Regions from separate parts of the Bacillus sp. z50 genome, predicted to be linked through region 2. Evidence: riboswitches for the same ligand, from Rfam matches in the RefSeq annotation. Region 2 holds a riboswitch; the other holds the start of a gene.
What was found. A riboswitch is a leader RNA that binds a small molecule or an ion and turns the genes downstream of it on or off. The one in region 2 is predicted to bind glycine.
Positions count from the first base shown of each region.

Region 1: another riboswitch for glycine. It lies ahead of AC4G3N_RS14805 (amino acid permease); the one in region 2 lies ahead of gcvT (glycine cleavage system aminomethyltransferase GcvT).

Region 1 covers NZ_JBZFQL010000005.1:123,476-135,382, reverse strand. The annotation lists gene AC4G3N_RS14840 (polyprenyl synthetase family protein) at 1-263, shown strand, start outside; gene AC4G3N_RS14835 (peptide MFS transporter) at 351-1,847, opposite strand; gene AC4G3N_RS14830 (DUF779 domain-containing protein) at 2,053-2,421, opposite strand; gene exaC (acetaldehyde dehydrogenase ExaC) at 2,437-3,957, opposite strand; gene rbsK (ribokinase) at 4,376-5,302, shown strand; gene AC4G3N_RS14815 (2,3-butanediol dehydrogenase) at 5,576-6,625, shown strand; gene adhP (alcohol dehydrogenase AdhP) at 6,958-7,983, shown strand; gene AC4G3N_RS14805 (amino acid permease) at 8,106-9,452, opposite strand; glycine riboswitch at 9,625-9,702, opposite strand; gene AC4G3N_RS14800 (DMT family transporter) at 10,214-11,125, opposite strand; gene AC4G3N_RS14795 (sensor histidine kinase) at 11,471-11,907, shown strand, end outside.
Region 2 covers NZ_JBZFQL010000001.1:998,591-1,010,497, forward strand. The annotation lists gene AC4G3N_RS04700 (hypothetical protein) at 1-591, shown strand, start outside; gene AC4G3N_RS04705 (GNAT family N-acetyltransferase) at 968-1,468, opposite strand; gene gcvPB (aminomethyl-transferring glycine dehydrogenase subunit GcvPB) at 1,590-3,047, opposite strand; gene gcvPA (aminomethyl-transferring glycine dehydrogenase subunit GcvPA) at 3,040-4,386, opposite strand; gene gcvT (glycine cleavage system aminomethyltransferase GcvT) at 4,383-5,501, opposite strand; glycine riboswitch at 5,678-5,769, opposite strand; glycine riboswitch at 5,773-5,863, opposite strand; gene AC4G3N_RS04725 (DEAD/DEAH box helicase) at 6,327-7,958, shown strand; gene AC4G3N_RS04730 (YqhG family protein) at 7,936-8,730, shown strand; gene AC4G3N_RS04735 (YqzE family protein) at 8,876-9,055, opposite strand; gene AC4G3N_RS04740 (shikimate kinase) at 9,124-9,627, opposite strand; gene AC4G3N_RS04745 (hypothetical protein) at 9,645-10,058, opposite strand; gene comGF (competence type IV pilus minor pilin ComGF) at 10,015-10,503, opposite strand; gene AC4G3N_RS04755 (hypothetical protein) at 10,439-10,732, opposite strand; gene comGD (competence type IV pilus minor pilin ComGD) at 10,752-11,195, opposite strand; gene comGC (competence type IV pilus major pilin ComGC) at 11,198-11,506, opposite strand; gene comGB (competence type IV pilus assembly protein ComGB) at 11,520-11,907, opposite strand, start outside.

The sequences.
Region 1 (11,907 bases), on a different contig from region 2:
AATTCGCTCATCATGCCGGAATCGCATTTCAAATTAAAGATGACTTGCTTGATCTGGAGGGGGATGACCTTTTACTTGGAAAACCTGTCGGTCAGGACAAAGAGAATAATAATTCTACATTTGTATCAGTTCTTGGCAGGGAGGGTGCTCGTAAAGTAATGTGGGACCATTACTGCTATGCTATGGAAGCTATTGTACAAATTTCACCGAAGAGTTCATTTTTAAAGCACTTATTGAATTATATGGTGAACAGAGAGCGCTAAAGTGATTGTCTGTTCGCTGCCTGATAGCAGAGAACATTCAGAACATAAAGATGCCCCCGGTTTTAAAACCAGGGGCATCTTTTTTCCTTATTTAACGCCTCTCATGTATTTTTGGATGGTTGGTGAGATGAAGTAAATAATAATTGAACATAGAATTGCGAATCCACCAATTAATCCAAAATACAGGAGTTCCGTTTCCGTACTATAAAGTTTTACAAGCTGTGCATTTATAGCCTGTGCAACTGCGCTTGCGAGGAACCATAGGCTCATCGTTTGAGCGGAGAATGCAGCAGGTGCCAATTTAGTTGTAGCAGATAAACCAACAGGAGATAGACAAAGCTCTCCAAGTGTGACGATTAGGTAGCTCAATATGAGCCAATAAGGACTAACAAGTGAGTCACCGCCACTTAAGTATCCTGGTACAAGCATCACAATGAATGATAGACCTGCTAATAGCAAGCCAATTGAAAATTTTCTGGAAGTTGAAGGCTGTCTATCCCCAAGCTTCATCCATAACCAAGCTGCAACTGGTGCAAAGATGATCACGAAGAGGGCAGGCATTGCCTGTAGCACACCAGGTGCGATTTTAAAGCCTAACAATGTTAAATTAGTCCGTTCTAAAGCATAAATATTCAGTAAATTAGAGCCTTGTTCATAAATAGCCCAGAAGATAACTGCTGACAGGAATAATGGAATATAGGCAAGTAATCTTGATTGTTCTTCTGCAGTTGTTTTAGAGCTTTTGTACATCCAAACAAAGTAAACGACTGGTATAATAACTGCCAAAATAGTTACGAGTAAAACAAATCGATCAATGGTTAGCCAACCGATTGTAATCAGAGCATAGAAAAGGACAATTAATAGAGCAATTGTTACCCCAAAATAAAGAGCAAATTTCTTTTTGCCTTCAGGGCTTAATGGATTAGGTGGCTGTGTTCCAATGGTGCCCAGATTTTTCTTTTTCGTAATAACAAATACGATTAATCCAAGAAACATACCTACAGCAGCAGCTGAAAAACCTGCATGGTAGCTATCGTAATGCCCACGTAATCCTTCTACAACAAATGGAGCTATAAAAGCACCTAAATTAATCCCCATATAGAAGATACTGAATCCTGAGTCCCGGCGATTGTCGGCCTTTGTATATAAGTCACCAACAACACTGGAAATGTTCGGTTTTAGCAATCCGGTACCAATGATAATTAAGAACATACTGGCAAAAAAGGCTTCAGCCCCGAGCGGTAATGCCAGAACAACATGACCAAGCATAATAAAAACTCCACCGTAGAATACGGTTCTGCTTGTCCCAAGTAAACGGTCTGCAACCCATCCACCGATAATACCTGATAGATAGACTAAAGATCCATAGATTGCAGCAATTGACATGGCTGTGGTTTGATCAAACCCCAGTCCGCCCTTGCTAACTTCAGCGTATAAGTAGAGGACCAGGATGGCCCGCATTCCATAATACGAAAAACGTTCCCAAAACTCTGTGAAAAATAATGTGAAAAGTCCTTTAGGGTGTCCGAAAAAACCTGTGTTCGGAATGCCTGGAACACCCGACTGTTTGTTTAATTTAACCAAAAATTCTCTCTCCTTTAGCATGATGTAGTACAATATACCATTTTATTTTAGATTAACTAAAAAATCAAAATTGAGAGACTATAATTTTGTTTATTTAATAGAAATATGTCGAAAAATGTTAGATTATGTGTGATAAATAAAGAAGAATAAATAATGTTTAATAGAAAATGCCCCAAAGTTATTGATAACTTTGGGGCATTTTTATTTAGGCTTCTATTTGATTTTTTAGTTTTGCATATTCTTCATCAGAGAATACTCGTGATTTCGTAATGAAATGACAATCTTCTATACTATCAAGTGAAAAGGCTGCTCCTCTTCCATCAGTAGTATCTAGGATCAATTGAGTATGTTTCCAGTACTCATATTGCATCTTATGGATATAAAACGGTGCTCCTCCAATGGAACCGAGGTATACATCAGAATCCCCCGTTTTAAAATCATCTTCCTTATAACACATGGGAGCAGATCCATCACAGCAGCCTCCGGATTGGTAAAACATAATAGAGCCGTGAGTTCTTTTTAATGAATCTATTAATTGAAGTGCCTCTTCGGTTGCTACGACACGTTCTACCATTTAGAGTCACTCCTTTTAGAAGAAACCTTGAGCATTTTTATCATAGCTTACTAACAAACATTTTGTTTGTTGGTAATGATCTAACATCATAGCATGGTTTTCACGGCCGATACCGGATAATTTGTAACCGCCGAAAGCAGCACCTGCTGGATATTGATGATATGTGTTTGTCCATACACGACCAGCTTGTATCGCACGGCCAGCACGGTAAGCAAGATCTCCACTGCGGGACCATACACCGGCACCTAATCCGTACAAGGTATCATTTGCAATTTCCATTGCTTCGTCAAAATCTTTGAAAGTCGTTACACTAAGAACTGGACCAAAGATTTCTTCCTGGAATATACGCATTTTGTTATGACCTTTGAAAACAGTCGGTTTAATATAGTTACCATTTTTAAGGTCTTCACCAAGGTCATTTTCTTCTCCGCCAATTAAACATTCAGCACCTTCTTCTTTGCCGAGTTTAATGTAGGATAAGATTTTTTCTTTTTGTTCATTTGAAGCCTGTGCGCCCATCATAACTTCTGTGTCAAGTGGGTTGCCAATCTTAATAGCTTTCACACGCTCTAATGCACGTTCCATAAATTTATCATAGATTGATTCCTGGATTAATGCACGGGAAGGGCATGTGCAAATTTCACCGGAGTTTAGAGCAAACATCACTAAGCCTTCGATTGCTTTATTTAAAAATTCATCATCTTTGTCTATTACATCTTCAAAGAATACGTTAGGTGATTTACCGCCAAGCTCCAATGTGACAGGAATAATGTTTTCAGTAGCATATTGCATTATTTGGCGTCCCACTGCTGTAGAACCAGTAAAGGCAATCTTCGCAATACGTGGATTTGTTGCAAGTGGTTTTCCTACTTCAATACCAAAACCATTTACGATGTTCAGAACACCCGCTGGGAGTATATCCTGAATTAACTCAACAAGAACCATAATGGATGCAGGAGTTTGTTCAGCTGGTTTTAATACGATGCAGTTACCTGCTGCTAATGCCGGGGCAATCTTCCAGACAGCCATTAGAATTGGGAAATTCCAAGGAATGATTTGACCAACAACACCAAGTGGTTCTTGGAAGTGGTAAGCTACTGTATCATTATCTAATTGAGTAGTTCTTTCTTCTTGTGTACGAATGGCACTTGCGAAATAACGGAAGTGATCAATTGCCAAAGGAACATCAGCATTCAATGTTTCACGTACTGCTTTCCCGTTATCCCAAGTCTCAGCTACAGCGAGCATTTCCAGGTTTTCTTCTAAACGATCTGCAATTTTATTTAAAATACGTGCACGTTCAGCAGTAGAAGTTTTCCCCCAAGCTTCTTTTGCTGCATGTGCCGCATCTAATGCTAATTCAATATCTTCAGCAGAAGAACGAGCAGCCTTTGTAAAAACTTCTCCGGTTACCGGAGATTTATTTTCAAAGTATTGACCTTTAACAGGTGCGACCCATTTTCCGCCGATAAAGTTATCGTATTTCTCTTTGAAATGCACAACTGCGCCTTCTGTATTTGGATTTGCATAAATCATGTTGATATCTCCCCTATGTTCGTATTGAAAACTCTTAAATATAAAGTTTTGATGCCACTTTGGAATAAAAATACACCAGTGAAGCGTTTTCTATACTATTATTTGTCTAATTTAATAAAATTTCAAATAATATGACTGTGAATATAGGAGAAATATGATGTATAAGTGTAGTATAGAAATAGGAAAAAAATGTGTCTTCCATTACTCGTTACTAGATAGATAAATTTTGCAGGTTATCTATTACATCTAAAGAGAATTATTCACCCATGAATGGAACAAGAGATTGGAGACAGGCTGTTTAATTTTACTAACAGCAACCAACAGATACGGGCGCTCTTATTCTGCCGAAATGCAGCGCTGCAAAAAAAATGATCTATATTTAATTCAGTCGGCAAGAGAAAAATAAGGTGGTAATAGCATGGATATTGCGGTGATAGGATCCAATATGGTCGATCTAATTTCCTATATTGATAGAATGCCAGAAGAGGGAGAAACACTTGAAGCACCTAGCTTTTCAATGGGGTGTGGAGGAAAAGGGGCCAACCAGGCAGTGGCAGCTGCAAAACTGGGCTCCAAGGTCATGATGGTTACGAAGGTAGGCGATGACATTTTTGCAGATAACACCATTCAAAATCTTAAACGCTATGGAATTGATACAGAATTTACGAATAAGGTCCCCGGAAGCAGCAGCGGGGTCGCACCAATCTTTGTAGATTCGGATTCCAAAAATCGTATTTTAATCATTAAAGGGGCCAATCAGTACCTTTTACCTGAGGATGTCGATAAAGCGGCCGAAAAGCTCAAGACATGTTCTTTAATTATTCTTCAGTTAGAAATCGCGCTCGAAACCGTTTATCGGGCGATAGAATTTGGGAACGAGCATGGGATTCCTGTTATTCTGAATCCTGCTCCTGCTACCAAAAATTTGGATTTCAATTATGTATGCAAATGTGACTTTTTTGTTCCCAATGAAAGTGAACTGGATATCTTGACTGGCATGCCTGTTTCAACGATTGAGCAAATTAAAGCTGCTGCAGTCAGCCTGATAGATAAAGGAGTTAAAAATGTTATCGTGACGATGGGAAGCCGAGGCGTGATGTGGATAACCGATAGAGGAACGCAAATCGTTGATTCATTCAAGGTTGATGCTGTAGACACAACGGGGGCCGGAGACGCATTCATCGGCTGTTTCGCCTATAATTATATTCAGAATGGGGATATTGTCCAATCGATAAAAATGGCTAATGCCTTTGCAGCATTAAGTGTCACAAAACGTGGTACACAGAATTCTTATCCAAGTATGGATGAAGTTAAGTTGTTTTTAAGCAAAAGAATTGAAGCGTAAGCAGGATTTTAATTAAAACTTGGTTTTTAGTGAATTAAAGGATGGCTCTTAGTGATGGAGTCATCCTTTAATATTTAAGTTATTTTACACAAATATATGACTAAGATATTTTTAGGGGTTATTAAGATTACCTTTCTATTGTTCAAGTGTTTGTCATAAAAACAAATATAATTCAGATTAATCAGTTAATAAATTTGTTATCAATCGATATAATGATATAATAAAAGTGTTCTGTATTATGCGTTTCTAACAAAATTTTAGGAGATGACCAATATGAAAGCACTCAGATGGTACAATGCTAAAGATTTAAGGTTAGACAATTTAGAGGAACCTACTGCCAAAAAGGGAGAAGCAAAAATTAAAGTTGAATGGTGCGGTATTTGTGGAAGTGACTTACACGAATATACAGCCGGTCCAATTTTTATCCCAACCGAAGAGCCACACCCATTGAGTAAGGAGAAAGCTCCGATTGTAATGGGACATGAATTTTCTGGACAAGTTGTAGAGGTTGGCGAAGGCGTAACCAGAGTCCAAGTTGGTGACCGTGTTACAGTTGAGCCCGTCTACTCCTGTGGAAAATGCGAAGCTTGTAAACAAGGAAAATATAATCTATGTGAGCTAATGGGCTTTTATGGTTTAGCAGGAGGCGGTGGAGGATTCTCTGAATACGCTTCTATACCGGAACATATGTTACATAAGCTGCCTGAAAATGTTTCATTTGAACAAGGGGCACTCGTAGAACCTTCAGCTGTTGCTGTACACGCTGTTAAACAAAGTAAACTTAAAGTTGGCGATAAAGCAGCGGTATTTGGAACAGGACCAATTGGTTTATTAGTTATTGAAGCGTTAAAAGCAGCTGGTGCGGCTGAAATTTATGCAGTAGAATTATCAGAACAACGCAGGCAAAAAGCAGAAGAACTTGGTGCTATTGCTATCGATCCGAATCAGGGTGATGTCGTTGAACAAATAACTAAATTGACAAATGGCGGTGTTGACGTTTCATATGAAGTAACAGGAGTACCGATTGTTTTAAAACAAGCTATTCATTCAACTAAATTTAATGGTGAAACGATGATTGTTAGTATTTTTGAAAAAGAAGCGTCTATTCATCCAAACGATATTGTTATGAAAGAACGTACAATCAACGGTATTATTGGATACCGTGATATATTTCCTGCTGTTATCAATTTAATGGCTCAGGGCTACTTCCCAGCTGACAAACTCGTTACCAAACGAATTAAGTTGGATGATGTGATTGAAGAAGGCTTTGAAGGTTTATTAAACGAACGAAATCATATTAAAATATTAGTAAAAGCTGAATAATCATTGTACAAATGCAAATATGATAATCATATATAGAAACTAAAATGGCCTTCTCTTCAAATGGAATGGCCATTTTAGTGTTTATGGATTTATTAGTAAGAAAGCAACACGTGGTGTATTGGATTTTGAGGTGTATTATACATTTCTGAGTATACAATTCTGCTAAAACACGTAATTTAGTCGTATTTGTGGAAGTTAGTTGGAGATGTATATATTTTAATAATCTGAATATATAAAATCGTTCAATATGTATTTACTTTGCTAACTATTATAATTATAATAAGTATGTGAAACATTGAGCAAGTTAATATACATACGGAGGATTGATTGGAATGAAAGCAGCTGTAGTGAGTGCAAAGAATCCTGGTAAAGTAGAATTAGTTGAAAAGGAGCTTCCTAAGTTAAAACCCGGTCAAGCTTTAGTTGATGTAGAATATTGCGGAGTATGTCATACAGACTTGCACGTAGCAAAAGGTGATTTCGGTGCAGTTCCGGGAAGAATTCCTGGACATGAAGGAATCGGCATTGTGAAAGAAATTGCAGACGACGTTACAAGTTTAAAAGTAGGAGATCGTGTCAGCATTGCCTGGTTCTTTAAGGGATGCGGAACTTGCGAATACTGTGTGACGGGAAATGAAACCTTCTGCCGCAGCGTACAAAACGCCGGCTTCACGGTTGATGGAGCAATGGCTGAGCAATGTATCGTAGAAGCGGACTATGCAGTTAAAGTACCTGAAGGTCTTGATCCAGCTCAAGCGAGCAGTATTACATGTGCAGGGGTAACTTGCTACAAAGCAATTAAAGTTTCTGATATTAAACCTGGTCAATGGATTGCTATCTATGGCTGTGGTGGATTAGGTAACCTTGCGATCCAATATGCGAAAAATGTATTCAATGCAAAAGTAATTGCAGTGGATATTAATGATGATAAATTGGCATTGTCCAAAGAAGTAGGAGCAGATCTTGTATGTAACCCATTAACAGATGGAGATGCAGGTGAGTGGATTCAGGAGAAAGTTGGAGGAGCTCATGCTGCAGTTGTTACAGCTGTTTCCAAAGTTGCCTTTAACCAGGCTGTTAACTCTGTTCGTGCCACTGCTAAAGTTGTTGCAGTAGGATTACCTCCTGAAACAATGGATTTGGCTATCGTGAAAACCGTATTGGATGGTATTCAAATCGTTGGTTCCTTAGTTGGTACACGTAAGGATTTAGAAGAGGCTTTCCAATTTGGAGCAGAGGGCAAAGTAGTGCCAATCGTTAAAACAAGATGCTTGCATGAAGTAAATGATATTTTTGAAGAAATGGAAGCAGGTAAAATCCAGGGCCGTATGGTCATCGATATGCACAAACACGAATAATTCCAATCAATAACCTTAAGTAATAAACCTCAAGCAGAATACTATAGAAAAAAAATGCACTCCAATTGTTAAGTGTAATCTAACAACTGGAGTGCATTATTATTTTTGCTTTTGCTCTATTATCATAATCTCTTCTTTTTATGATAGTTATATAAAATGAACAATAAGACAAACCATAATGGTGTAAGCAGCATTGCTAAGCGTGTTTCCGCAGCAATGAGCATTACAATCAGTATGAAAGCAAACATACCTAGGATTACATAATTTATAGCTGGTGTTAATGGAGCTTTGAATGTAGATTTAGCTCTTAAATCAGGTCTTGTTTTTACATATTTGATATGCGAGATTAAAATAATGCTCCATACCCAAATGAAACAGATGGCGCTGATTGTTGTGACGATTGTAAAGGCCTGCTCTGGTATCAGCTTGCTAAGCAGTGCACCGACAGAAACTACAATAGTAGAAGTTAATAATGCATTGCTCGGTACATGGTGTTTATTTAATTTGCCAAGTTTTTTTGGTGCTTCATTATGATTGCTTAAGTTGTACATTATCCGGCTGGTTGAGAATAAACCGCTGTTTGCAGCAGAGGCTGCCGATGTTAATACAACAAAGTTGATAATACCTGCCGCCATTGGAATCCCGATTAAGGCGAAGACACCTACAAATGGGCTGCTTGTCGCACTTAATTGATCCCAAGGATTGATGCATAAAATAACAAATAAGGCACCTACATAAAACAGTAAAATCCGTACCGGTATTTTGTTGATAGCAGATGGAATGTTTTTTCGTGGATTAGCTGTTTCAGCAGCAGATACACCAATAAGTTCAACTCCGACGAAGGAGAAGACAACCATTTGCAGTGATAGTAAGAACCCTGATATTCCATTCGGGAACATGCCGCCATGATTCCAAAGGTTAGAAACAGAAACAGTTCCGCTATCTGTTTCAAATCCAATCACAAGCAGTACGATTCCTACGACAATTAGTGCAACAATAGTGACGACTTTAATAATCGCAAACCAGAATTCCAACTCACCAAACAGTTTGACGGTTAATAGATTTAATCCTAATAGAATTACTAAACAGATGATGGCAGGCACCCATTGCGGGATATCAAACCAGTATTGTGTATATAAACCAACAGCGATAATATCAGCCATGGCTGTCATAATCCAGCAGAACCAATACGTCCAGCCAGTCACAAATCCAGCCCATGGACCCAAATATTCAGCTGCGAAATCGATAAATGATGTATGATTTGTATTGGATAAAAGTAATTCACCCAGTGCTCTCATAACAAAAAATAGAGCTACTCCGATAATCAGATAAGAAAATAAGATGGATGGACCGGCTAAATGAATGGATTTTCCGGAGCCTAAAAATAAGCCGGTTCCAATTGTGCCCCCAATTGCTATTAATTGTACATGACGATTTTTTAAATCCCTTTTTAACTCTTGCTTAGCCAAGTTGCATGCCCCCGTTTAATCTTAGATGTCTAAAACAGGCACCTAGTAAAATAGATATTTATCATTTTTCTCGCTTGATTTAGATACTATGTCTCACCTCACTATTGATATTGGAAAATAAAAAAAGAGATTGGTTGTCTCCAATCTCTAAAAGGGCAAGAATAACAAAAATCGTTACCATTCTGTCCTTTTGCCTGAGATTGTGAATCCTTCGGCGCTGTATAAATACAGTCTCTCCAGAAGCTGCTCCCGCCATAGTTTTATCCACAGCGATCAAAGCGTGCTATATTAAATTATCAATTATCAGAGTATGTTACCTTATTAACATAATTCTGAAAAAATGTTATGGAAAAAATGCTATCACTAAATTATTATGTTGTCAAACTAAGTACATGTAATTAAATGATTTGTTGAAGCATATGGAAGAGACCAAGATTTACTTGAAATATATTTAACCCATATGCTTTTGAACAATCAATTAATGATACTAAACAAGCTTCAGTTCTGATAAACCATTACAATAAGTATTAAATAGTAAAGAAAGGTACTAGGTCTCTCTCTTTTTTTGTTTACTAATTTAAACATCTTGAGGAGTATTCCTTCAGATATATAAGCATGGCAGTGAGGTTAAGGGGAAGGCCAGAATCGAAAGCTCTCTTTTTCATGTTTATCTTAGCAGTAGCACAATTCATTCTGAAAAAAAGACCAAATCCATAAGGGATTTGGTCTTTAATCTACATTATTAAAAGGCAAATTCAAATTTAGAGTTCATCCGCTATCCCCAGCAGGATAATACCGAAGATAACAACTGCGATGATCATGTATTGTTTTTTAGTCAGCTTCTCTTTTAGGAAGATTCGTGACAGGATAATTGAAAAGATACTGTAAGAAGCAATCAATGGTGCTGCGATAATTGCATAGCCTGATGCCATGGCAAATACGTAGAAAAATTGACCAATCGTTTCCAAAATAGCTGCTATCCCTTTATCGCGCTCTTTAAATACATGGAAGGATTCCTTCTTTATAAAGCGAAGATAGATAAAACATACGGCAGCGCATAGGAAAAAGGTATATTCATACGCAAGTAAAGCTGAATTTTCGCTGATTAGATTCAATTCATCCAGATAGATGGCATCCGCAAATGTAGCAAGTCCATCAATAATGCAATATAAAATTGGGAAGATAATAGCCAAGAAACCAATTTGGTATTTTTTATCGATATGCTCGGAATTCAGTCGACGAACTTCATCTTCTGCTCTTTTTTCCAGAACGGCAATTCCCACAATCCCAAGAGTGATAATGATAATCCCAAGTACTTCAATGATACTTAGCTCATGAGTGAAAAAGATGAAGAGCAGAATGCTTGTTACGACACCTGAGGAATTCTGTATTGGTGAGGCGATAGACAATTCAATATAGCGCAAACCAATATACCCAAATGCCATGGAAAGGATGTATAAAGAAGATACTGGTAAATAATGAATCATCTCCATTGGATTGAACTGTATATCTTTTATAATCATATAGGCTGTTGCATGAATTCCCATGACAAGACCAACCATGATGATAATTTTAATATGGCTGTACTTGTCGTTGCTGTCTGATCCCTTTTTATAAAATAGGTCAGCACCACCCCATGCTAAAGCTGTTAGTAGTGAAAAAATAAACCACATAACGATTCTCCTTGTTGAAGTTTAATAAGCTTTCTGAACCCCGTATAACAAGACATACAGAATCGTTTACTCAAGTGAGAAGACGTTACTGCTGCTATTGCAAAACGGAGAGCAGAGCTGTGAATAAAAATGAATTTTAATAGAGTCACAGAGTCAAGAATATAATTTCATTGTAAACTGTGTCAAGGGATTTAAAGGATGAAACTATAATAGAAGTGTGCATTTAATATAACAATAGTAATGAAAGGGCTATCTTTTTGTTTTTCTTAATTTTTCAAATATAATAAAGGGAGAATTAACAATTATAGAAGAGGATGGAAAGTTCGCTAACCAGGGGAGATGGCTATGTTAGATTTAGTCCCAATTATGCTTGAAAAGGTAGGCATTATTGTCATTGTAGCCTTTTTAATTTCTAAAATGAATTCCTTTCGCCAAATCATTCACCCAGACCATAATCTAAATGAGCAGTTGAAATTATTTCTATTATTCGGCATGTTTGGGGTTATTAGTAATTATACTGGAATAGAAGTTTATCATTCTATGGTTGAAGAGAATAGATGGCTTTCAGCTATTGGAGAAGATAGTGCCATTGCTAATACAAGAGTGATGGGTGTTGTGATAGGCGGATTATTGGGAGGTCCCGTTGTTGGAGGAGGAGCTGGTCTGATAGCCGGTATACACCGTTATACATTGGGAGGGTTTACAGCCTTTTCCTGCGCCCTTTCTACCATCCTGGCCGGAATATTGGCAGGGTATATAGGCAACAGAAGAAAAAGGAGCGG
Region 2 (11,907 bases):
GTAAGCGGGATTGCCCAGTATGATATTTACACAAAACACGGCCGCAAGCCTGCCACCGTCACCGCAACCACACTTAACTATACAGAACGTCCAGCCGACCCGCTTTCTTTCGAAATTTTACCACCTGACTCACATGTTCGTGGTAGTTTTCCACATTTCGATCGTAAGGGTACACTTACGTATGATACCGCAATAGGAAATGCCTTTATTCGCCTATCTTCGGCTGCTTATGGTCAATGGAGCGATAAAATGCCGGGAGAATACGAAGAAGGCATTAGTGTTGTCGATGGAAACAAATCGGTGATCAACAATGGGAACTATGGTGTTTTATATGACTTAGACGTCAAGATAGAAAATAGTTTGCATCGTCCATTGCAAATTTCACTTTATGATAACCCTGCCGGCGGATTTGGTCATTTTTCTATGCAATGGAACGGTAAACTTAACACTACTGGGTTTTTAAGCTATGTTAATGCATGGAAGTTTGCGTCTGAAAAAATCGGAGCCAACGGGAATCAATATGATTTTGTCACCAGTCTTCCAGGAGGAGCATCTGGTCCATCTGTGATATACTTTGTTCCAGAAAAATAAGCGAAATCAAAAGTAGAGGCTGTCCCAAAAGCTACCCTTTGGGCGCCTCTTTGGCGAAAAATTTCCCTGAAAAGGCACACCTTCTTTGCATTTTGAACGAGTCTTCGCGTATCCGCTACAATCACACCCATATGTGCTGGTTTCGACAAAAAAGCTGGTGATTGGTAACTGGAAAAATGTTAACATCCCTTTTTATATGTTCCTCCATTTCTTTTTTTGGGATTGGATGCTGTAGTACAATTTTTCCTATAAAAACATCCGGACTTGATTGTCAATAAGATGATTTCAACTCCTAGATGAGTCCAGTATTGATTTTGTTAAAATAGCCTTTACAAGGCAGATAGTTTTAATGGGAGCCTCATTTGTCTTTTTATTTTTACAGCTCATGTTCTAATACACTATAGAGAATTGAATCACGCCAGCCTTCTCTCATGATCAAATGGTCGCGAATGATTCCTTCCCTAACCATTCCAACTTTCACCAACACCTTTGCTGAACCTATATTTCTTGGGTCACAGGTTGCAAATATACGATGCAGGTTCAGTTCCTTAAATCCAAATTCAATTAACAAAGACGCGACTTCTGTCGCCACTCCTTTTCCCCAATAATCCGGATTAACAATATAGCCAATTTCTCCAGCTTTATTAGTGAAACTTCGTATAGTAAGCTCTCCAGCCCCAATCATATTTCCATTATAAATAATTGCGAAGACAAACCTTGCTCTTGGTTTTTTTGTTGAATCTTCGATTACTTGGCTCACAAATTTTTTCGATTCTTCTTCCGTATTCGGTCCCCAGGGCTGGTACTGACAAACGATATCTTGTGATGCGTATTTATGTACATCAACCCAATCACTACTAATCATTTCTCTCAGCATGATTCTTTCATTTGAAAGGCAGAATATATTTTCGATCGTATTTCCCTCCCTATCCTGAACCACTTCATTCTTCTAAAAAAGCAGCTATCTGGTCATGATAGCTGCTTAAAATTTATTCTTATTAATTTTGATATCTCAATACAGGCTTACGAGCAGCCAGTGCCTCATCCAAACGGCTGATTACCGTTGTATGCGGTGCTTCCTGTACAATTTCCGGATTCTCCTCTGCTTCCCTGGCAATTTGAATCATAGCATCAATAAAGCCATCCAGTGTTTCTTTTGATTCTGTTTCTGTTGGCTCAATCATCATGCATTCTTCCACATTCAAAGGGAAATAAATGGTTGGTGGATGATAGCCAAAGTCTAACAATCTCTTGGCAATATCAAGAGCCCGAACACCAAGTTTCTTCTGACGTTTTCCGCTGATAACAAACTCATGCTTACAGTGCTTATCATATGGGAGATCATAGTACTCTGCCAATCTTCTCATCATATAGTTTGCATTTAAGACAGCATACTCCGTTACTGCCTTCAATCCGTCTGGTCCCATAGACCGAATATACGTATAGGCACGGACATTGATTCCAAAATTTCCATAGTACGGCTTTACTCTGCCAATTGATTGCGGACGATTGTAATCAAGCTGATAGCCATTCTCTTCTTTTACAATAAGCGGTTTTGGTAAGAACGGAATTAACTCCTTCTTAACCCCAACCGGCCCTGAACCTGGCCCACCGCCGCCATGTGGTCCAGTAAATGTCTTATGCAAGTTAAGATGAACAACGTCAAATCCCATATCACCCGGGCGAGCCTTGGATAGTACAGCATTCAGATTGGCACCGTCATAGTATAGTTTTCCACCGGCATCATGAATAATTTCGGCCATCTCGATGATCTGTTCTTCAAAAAGCCCCAGTGTATTCGGATTTGTAAGCATTAAGGCTGCTGTATCTTTCCCTACAACACTCTTCAAATCTTCCAGATCTACTAAACCATCCGGACCTGACTTCACGGTAACAGTTTGCAATCCCGCAACTGTGGCTGAGGCAGGATTCGTACCATGCGCAGAATCAGGAACAATTACTTTTACGCGGTCAAAATCACCATTCGCCTCATGATAGGCACGAATCATCATTAATCCCGTCCACTCTCCATGCGCTCCCGCAGCCGGTTGCAAAGTGACTTCGTCCATACCTGTGATTTCCTTTAGACTTTGCTGCAAATCATACATTAACTCTAAAGAACCCTGTACAGCTTCTGCATCCTGCAGAGGATGAACATGTGCAAATCCATTTAGACGGGCAACATTCTCATTAATTTTCGGATTATATTTCATGGTACAGGAACCGAGCGGATAGAAACCGGAATCGACGCCATGATTTCTTCTCGAAAGTGCCGTGTAATGACGCATGATATCCAACTCGGATACTTCAGGCAGCTTTGGTTCCTCTGTGCGAATGAACTCCTCAGGCAAAAGCTCAGTTAATGCTGACTCCGGAACATCCATTTCCGGCAACGAATAGCCGATACGGCCCGGCTTGGTTTGTTCAAATATTAATGGCTGATCCTGTTTATTCATGGAAATCCCCCAATTCCTGTGCAAATCTATCAATCTCTTCTTTTGTACGCAGCTCCGTCACTGCCACAAGCATATGATTGGTTAAGGCAGGATAATCACAAGCTAAATCATAACCACCAATTATGCCTTTTTGTAGGAGCATTTTATTAGCTGCAGCTACAGAACCATTTAACTTAACAACAAACTCATTGAAAGAAGGTCCTTCAAAGGCAATTTCAAGTCCATTTGCTTTTAATTGCTCCTTTGCATAATGCGCTTTTTGGAGATTTTGAAGCGCCATCTCCTGCACGCCTTTCTTACCTAACGCAGTCATTGCCACAGAGGCTGCGAGAGCATTTAATGCTTGGTTAGAGCAAATATTCGAGGTCGCTTTATCGCGACGAATATGCTGTTCCCTCGCCTGCAAGGTTAATACAAACCCACGCTTCCCATCCTCATCAACCGTTTGGCCAACCAAACGTCCAGGTACTTTTCTTATCAGCTTAGAAGTAACTGCAAAATATCCGCAATGAGGTCCGCCAAATGCAGCCGGGATTCCGAACGGCTGTGCATCCCCTATGACAATATCTGCACCAAAATCACCCGGCGGTTTCAAGACACCAAGTGAAAGTGGGTTACTTGAAACAATTAACATTCCTTTATGTTCATGAACAATTTGTTCAATTTCAGCTAAGTTTTCGATTCGGCCAAAGAAGTTTGGATATTGAGTAATAAAACCAGCTACCTCATCAGTCATCATACCCGCCAATTGTTCTGTATCCGTCACTCCATTTTTACAGGGGACAACTTCAAGCTCAAGATATTGGCCTTTTGCATAAGTGGATAAAACAGCCCGTGATTCCGGGTGCACTGTCTCTGAAACAAGCAGTTTCTTACGACGTGTATGTCCTGCTGAGAGCATGGCTGCCTCGGCCAGAGCAGTTCCCCCATCATACATGGAGGAGTTCGCCACATCCATTCCGGTCAGTTCACAAATCATCGTTTGAAATTCAAAAATAGCCTGCAATTCTCCCTGGGAAATCTCCGGTTGATACGGTGTATAAGCGGTATAAAACTCTGATCTTGAGATAACGTGATCAACGATGACTGGCATGTAATGGTCATATACTCCCGCTCCAAGAAAAGAACTATGGGTCCTGAGATTGGCATTTTTCTCGGCTAGCTCTGTTAATTCTTTCAGAAGTGCTGATTCAGACTTTGCTTTTTTTAGCTTGTATTCACCCTTAAACCTTACTTTTTCAGGTATATCAGAAAATAAGTCATCGATTGATTCTACACCAATCGCTGTTAACATCTGTTCAGTATCCTGCTCTGTCATTGGTAAATAACGATGCTTCATTTTTTTACTCCTCCTGCCTGAGTGCGTTTATAAAATGGAGTACTAACAATTTTCGCCTTTAATCTTTTTCCCCGTATCTCAACCTCGACTACCTCATCAAGGTTAGCGAATTCTACATTAATCAGGACAAGGCCTACGTTTTTCTTTAAGGTTGGGGATTGTGTTCCAGTGGTCACTTCCCCGATGTTTTCATCCTTAACGAAAACCGGGTACCCATGTCTCGGAATACCGCGGTCAATCATTTCGATTCCGACAAGCTTTCTAGGGGCGCTATTTTCCTTCTGTTCCTTTAAAACTTCCTTACCAATAAAATGTTCTTTATCGGTTTTTACAGCGAACCCAATCCCCGCTTCGATAGGTGTAATCTCTGGAGATAACTCTTGGCCATATAAAGGAAGTTTTGCTTCAAACCGAAGCGTATCTCTTGCCCCAAGTCCACATGGAACCAATCCCTTATCCTTACCGAATTCTAAAAGATCTTTCCAAAGCTTCACTGTATCTTCGCTCTTACAGTACAATTCAAATCCATCTTCACCGGTGTAGCCAGTTCTTGAAACAAGTACACTAATGCCATTTATCATGACATCTTCACGAAAAGCAAAGAAACCAATGGTATTGAGATCTACTTCCTCTGCAAGGTTCTGTAATATATCAGCTGCAAGCGGTCCCTGTAATGCCAATTGCCCTATTTGTTCCGATATATTTTTTAGTTCTACATCTTCGCTCGCATGCTTTTTTAACCACTCAAAATCTTTATCAATATTAGATGCGTTCACAACTAACAAATAATCATCTTCACCTTTTTTATAAATAATCAGGTCATCAACCGTTCCGCCATTCTCATAGCACATAGCAGTATACTGTGCCCGGCCCGTTTTCAGCTTACTGACATCGTTGGTCATCATCAGCTGCAAAAATGGTAAAGACCCAGCACCCTTAATCATGAATTCGCCCATATGTGATACATCAAAGAGGCCTGCTTTTGCACGCACTGATTCATGCTCCTGTTTAATGCCTGAAAATTGGACAGGCAGTTCCCAGCCGCCAAAATCAATTGTTTTTCCTCCATACTCCCTGTACACACTGATCAGCGGAGTCTGCTTTAATTCTCCCATCCTTACCCTCCTAAAAAATTCGATTCGTTTTATACGGATACTCTTGCTTGTTATGCCATTTAAACGATTGCTTGTTAACTTATTAAGTAAAACGCCGCTTTTCCACATTTGACCGAAGCGATATATCCTTCAGCGATCCACGAAAAAAAGGACAGAAACCTCCCTTATTAGGGGGGCTCTGTCCTGATACCTGAAAGTTTACCGCCGGGTAACGTACTTCGGCGTTTCCTCTTGGGTGGCTTCACAATAAAGGAAGCGCTCTCCAGAGATGCGTCCAGCAAGAGTCTCTGTACCTGAGAGATTCATGGATTCACCATTTGCTCCTTCGGTGCCGCAAATACGGTCTCTCCCCTTGCCTTCATTCGCTCATATAATTATGTAAATTGGTCATACTAAACAAAAAGCAAGAGATAAGCCGTTTTCTAAATAGTCTTACATTTATATCCTACCATCAACAATTATCAGGTGGCAACATTTACGTTATCTCGATGAATGATTGGAAACTAAAAAAATATCAGTAACACCTCAGCTTTATTGGGGCAAAAAAATTGTTTAGGCGTCACTGAATAAATTCCTTATAATTTTCTGCCATCCGCATAAAGCATTTAATCAGATTTTAGCCGGAGATTAAACTCCTACTATTGTTTAGAAATTAATGACACCACCTATACCTATATAAGGTAAGAGAATTCTATTGAATTTAGTTAAATTACAATCAAGCATTTATCTAACTAGCTTAAATAAAGAAAGTTGGGATTCACATTGAGTTTAACACCAAAGGTCTATTTTGATGAAGATTGGGAAAAGGAGCTTGAGGAAAAGATTATGGAGGATGGCCCCTGGTGCAGCTACTCCCTTTTTAAACTCGGATTGGATGCCGAAAAGCATAATCTGATTCCAGATTTCAACGGCCTCCTTGCACCAAAGCATTTATCAGGATTTACACCTTTAACCCATCAGCTCGAAGCTGCTACCGAAGTCATCGAAAGAATGAATGGTAAAGCCATATTAGCTGATGAAGTAGGTCTTGGTAAAACAATAGAGGCCGGTCTGATCTTAAAGGAATATATGATTCGGGGCCTGGCAAGCAAAATACTAATACTAGTCCCAGCCTCTCTCGTATCTCAATGGGCACAGGAGCTTAATCAGAAGTTTCACATACCAGCTGTCATATACAGAAAGGGGTATGGGTGGGATTCTGAATGTATAATCACTTCCATAGATACTGCTAAACGAGAGCCTCATCGTTCTGCCATACTCGAACAAACCTATGACATTGTCATCATAGATGAAGCTCACAAGTTAAAAAACAATAAAACCAAAAACTATGAGTTTGTACAAAAAGTCCAGAGAAAGTTCTGTCTACTGTTAACGGCAACCCCTATTCAAAACAAGCTAGAAGAAATTTTTTATCTTGTATCATTGCTTAAGCCAGGGCATTTGGGAAGTTATGCCAAATTTAATGAACGCTTTTCTGCTAAGAAACGTTCATTAAAGGATGATGCTTATTTGAAAGAATTGGTTAATATGGTGATGATTCGAAATAAACGTCAGGATACCGGCATTGAATGGACTAAGAGAAAGGTTGAAACCATTTTTATAGATTTCACCGAAAAGGAACAGGCTCTATATGATGGGGTTTCTTCATTTAGGAAAGAATTACCGGAGGGTATCGGGAGTACATTTTCTTCGTTAATCCTTCAGCGTGAAGCATGCAGCAGCAGGGAAGCCGTCTACTTTACGCTAAAAAATATGCTCGATCGAAACCCGGATGCCGGACTAAGCTTTAAGGAAGCCATACATAACCTTATCAACCTGGTCGAACTGGTTGATTGCAATTCAAAAGCGAAAAAAGCACTTGAATTGATTCATTCTATAAAAGATAAGGTTATCATTTTTACCGAGTATCGAGCCACGCAATTATATTTGCAGTGGTTTCTTAAGCAAAATGGAATCACTTCTGTTCCATTCCGCGGCGGATTTAAACGTAGTAAGAAGGACTGGATGAAAGAACTGTTCGAAAAACAAGCACAAGTCTTAATTGCTACAGAAGCAGGTGGAGAAGGAATTAACCTGCAGTTTTGCCATCATATTATAAACTTTGATTTACCTTGGAATCCGATGCGACTGGAACAAAGAATCGGCCGAATTCACAGACTTGGACAAACAGAAGATGTCCGAATCTATAATTTTGCGACCAGGAATACCATTGAGGATCATATTATGAAAATTCTCTACGAAAAAATTCAATTATTTGAACGTGTCGTTGGGGAACTTGATGATATTCTAACGAGGCTGGAGGTTAAGAATCTTGAAGAGCATTTAACTGACATCCTCAATAAATCAAAAACAGAGGGTGAGATGAAGGTTAAAATGGATAATCTCACGTCTTTAATACAGCTTGCTCAAGATCTAAAAAAGGAGATGCCTTCACATGCAGCAACAGGAAATTCTTGAGTTTCTCGTTCAATTTTTCACAGCCAATCAATGCGAAATCATCAATCAAGGGCCAGGTCATCTAACTGTGCAGTTGACAATTGATATGGATAAAGAACTGATGAACCGACCTTTTTATTGGCATTATCTCGAGAAAGTTGGCGGAGTGCCTAATCCGATGAGCTTAACGTTTATCCTCGACAAAGAGGCAGCTCCTCCTGATTTAAAAGGGGAATTCATACATTTTGGATCCCCTCGCCTGCACCAAATATTCGCGTCTGCCCAAAGACTATCGAAGCATATCCGCTTATTTGAGGAGATTAAAGTGACTAGTGGTCAGATGCCTTTATTTCCCTGGTTAGGTGTAAATGTTAATATATCCTATGAATGCGACCGAAAAAAGGATTTATTCTTTTCAATAGGATTGAACCTGATCAACGGTCTTTTTGTAGAAAATTTTATTGATTCAGCTGATAAACTCTCGCTTACACCTAAAATATCTGACTATACATTTACCCTTACACCCATTATTCGTTATCAAAGCGGGTTGCATCGTATCAAAACTTACATCCAAAATAAAATTAATCAGGATGACCATGGGTGGGCTGATGAGGCTCTCGTGCGCTGGAATAAAGACTTGAGTTTGCTGAACCATTTTTATGAGGATAAAAAAGAAGAGGAAACTCACATGTATGACCTTGAAAAAGAAGCATTACGAATGCAATACGAACCCAGAATCCGTGTCAGCATTATAAATGGCGGACTTTTTTATCTTAGCGGTCAGGCTATCTAAAAGAGGTATTTAAAGTTAAGGCTGAATTCTCGCATCAACTAAACAATAGTTTAGAATAAAGCTTAATCTTTGATGAAGATATAAAAATGAATACAAAAAAGCAGTGGGTTGCAAAAAAATCCACTGCTTTTTTAAAGAAACTTTATTACGCCTTACGTTTAAAGAGCATTTCAATTGATAACGGAATGATTCCGAACCAATGGTTCATTAATGGCGGCCGATCATCTCTATGATGACGGCGTTGCTTTTTACGTACTTCCTTTGGCTGCTTCATATACACTAACCACTGAATTGTTAAAAATTTTATATAATCATTTGTTTTCATCGACATTCACCCATCAGAAGTATCTCCATTTATCATGGATGTTATTCATTAATTTCTAAAAAAGATGGCTAGTTTATGGTGATTTTCATTAATATCTCTTCTGTAATCTCCATTTTTGTTTTTCTGTCCGTATGAACCTGTAAATCAGCAGCTAACTTATATAGGTTAACCCTCTTTTGATAAAGCTGCACTATTTGTTCCTCTTTATTTCCGGACAATAAAGGGCGTGATGAGTCAGTCTCGAGCCTTTTTATGATTTCTGTCGGATTGGCATGGAGCCAAATAACGGTTCCCTTTTCCTTCATATATTTCCGGTTGTCTTCCCTAAGAATGATACCCCCGCCTGTCGCAATGATACAATTTTCGATAGGTAATGATTGCAACGCCTGCTGTTCTAGGTCCCTGAATCCATCTTCACCTACTTCATCAAAGAGCTGCGGAATCGACCTTCCTGTACGTTCAACCACCGTCTGATCACTATCATAAAAGGGACAACGCATTTTTTCAGCGAGAGCCCTACCCACAGTCGTTTTCCCAGCTCCCATAAATCCAATTAAATAAATGGCTTTCATCTCGCTCCCCCTAACTCCTAACTATCTATCCATTTCACTACTTTCTTTGCTTCAATTGAGTACGTAATCGTCTCCCGTCTCACCGTATGATCAGTCTGAATATACAATGAGATCTCATAGAACCCTCTCTCAAGCGGTTTTATATGATAGCCTATTCTTCCATTATAATAAATCCATTCCCCTTTTGTCTCAGGAACACTATCATCATCAAGCATTAAGATTGCAGCATGTGTACCCGTATCACCCAGATAGGTGGTAATTAACCATTCGGTTTGATACTTATGATAATTCACTTCCTGAGCCATATTTCCTATCGAATACATACAAATGATAAAAATAACCGAAAAAAACAATAAAGCAACAGGCATAAATATCCCACGTTCATTTTTAAGAAGGTTCAAATTTGTATCGTTTGAACAGCCGTTTTTCATACATATCACCATTTATAAGAGTCACAGATATGATCAGTGACTCTCCTTCTTTTTTAACATGAAAGCTCTTAATATCTTGAAGGACCATTTCATGCCCAGCGCCATCCACTCGCCTTCTTACCATATTGTTATAGACTTCATATGTTATTTCTTCTCCACTTTTATCAAGTAAAAGGACATTGCTTTTAGGTACTCCAAAGTCTTTTGTCTTTTGAAATTCTCGTTCCAATTGACGTATAAAGATATTCCATTCCATCCTTGTATTTGTGTTCGTATCCCTGACATGCCAGTCTGTTATACTGGCAAGTGCACTCGTCATAAAGACACTTAATAACGAAAATAAACCAAGAGCAAATAATATCTCTACCAAAGTAAAGCCATCATCTTTCAGGCAGCTTTTCATACACTTTCTGTAATTTATCCTTTGAGTTGCTATACTCTGCATAATAAACGTTCCCTTCAAGATAAAAAGTATAGGCTTTCCCCTCAATCTCTGCTTGTCCAGTAAACAGTGGACGGCCGTTTATCTGATATTCATTTAAATTTTCAAACAATCTATTAAGAGCGGCTTCCTCCATTCTTAAGTCATTCTTTAGCGTAATGCTTTCCATATATGCCGGAAGCAATAAACAGCAGCATAAGATAAGTATTCCAAACGAAATCAGCAGGTCCAAGATAGCATATCCATGCTCTTTATACTTTTGATATATAAAATCTCCCCCTCCCTAATTGAAAGACAAGCTTGTATATCGTTTTACCATTTTTATCGGTTAAATAGATTGTTGTTGGATTTTGGATATTTCCTGCTGGAATATAGGTAATTGGCACATTGCCAACTTTTTTAAACTTGATTGATTCGGCCTTCTGAGTCGAAATAATATGACTGTTTGTTTTGTATGAGTAAGCTGAATATTCATTTTGGTCAGTTACAAATCTTAGTAAGACATAGGTATTATTTTCCATCGCATAGACCTGAGCATAGTAAATATCCTTCTCCAGTTGATTTAAAAATGCCTGCTGTTCATACGTTTCAAACATTTTACTTGTAACCGCACTTGCTATAGTCAGCATTAACGTCAGACATCCAAGTACAATCAATACCTCTACTAGCGTAAACCCTTTTTCATTCTTTTCCATTTTTATTGTTCCTGAAGAGTTACAGTCCCATCATCCGAAATCACCGCAGTTTTTCCCTCCGGACATTTAACATCCTCTCTTAAAAAACCAGAAGAGATAAGCTTTTCCATCGTCGGAAGCGTACCTTCCTTTAATTTATAAGCTTGTACCTGTCCCTCAACCATCTTTACGTATGCCTCGCATCCCTTGCTATTAACTGCTTCCTGGTTTTTCATTACATTGGGTACTGTAATAATCAATAGAACTGATATAACCAGCATGACAATCAGCATCTCAATCAAGGTAAAACCTTGTTCATTTTTGTATTTCATCAAAAACACCTTCCTATATCGTATTCATCAATGAAATCATTGGCATTAAGATTGCCAAATACAGAAGGATCACTAAAATGGCAACAAGGCCAAACATTAATGGTTGAACCACCTTTATATATTTTTCAGTCTGTATCTCCATCTCATTTAACAGATATCTGCTGTAGTAAAGAAGTTCTTCTCCTAATAAACTATTTTTTTGCCCATGGCTGATTACTCGCTCAAAATCATTCATAAAGATTGTTAGATTCCCACTAATGCTTTCCAATGAATCTCCCTCCTGAAGACTTTTAATCATGTGATGGGTTATTTCCTTAACTAAGCTTTTTGGATCCTGCTGGCTCATAATCGTTAACGCATCAATAATCGAAATACCACCCTTTAATAATGAGCCCAGCTGC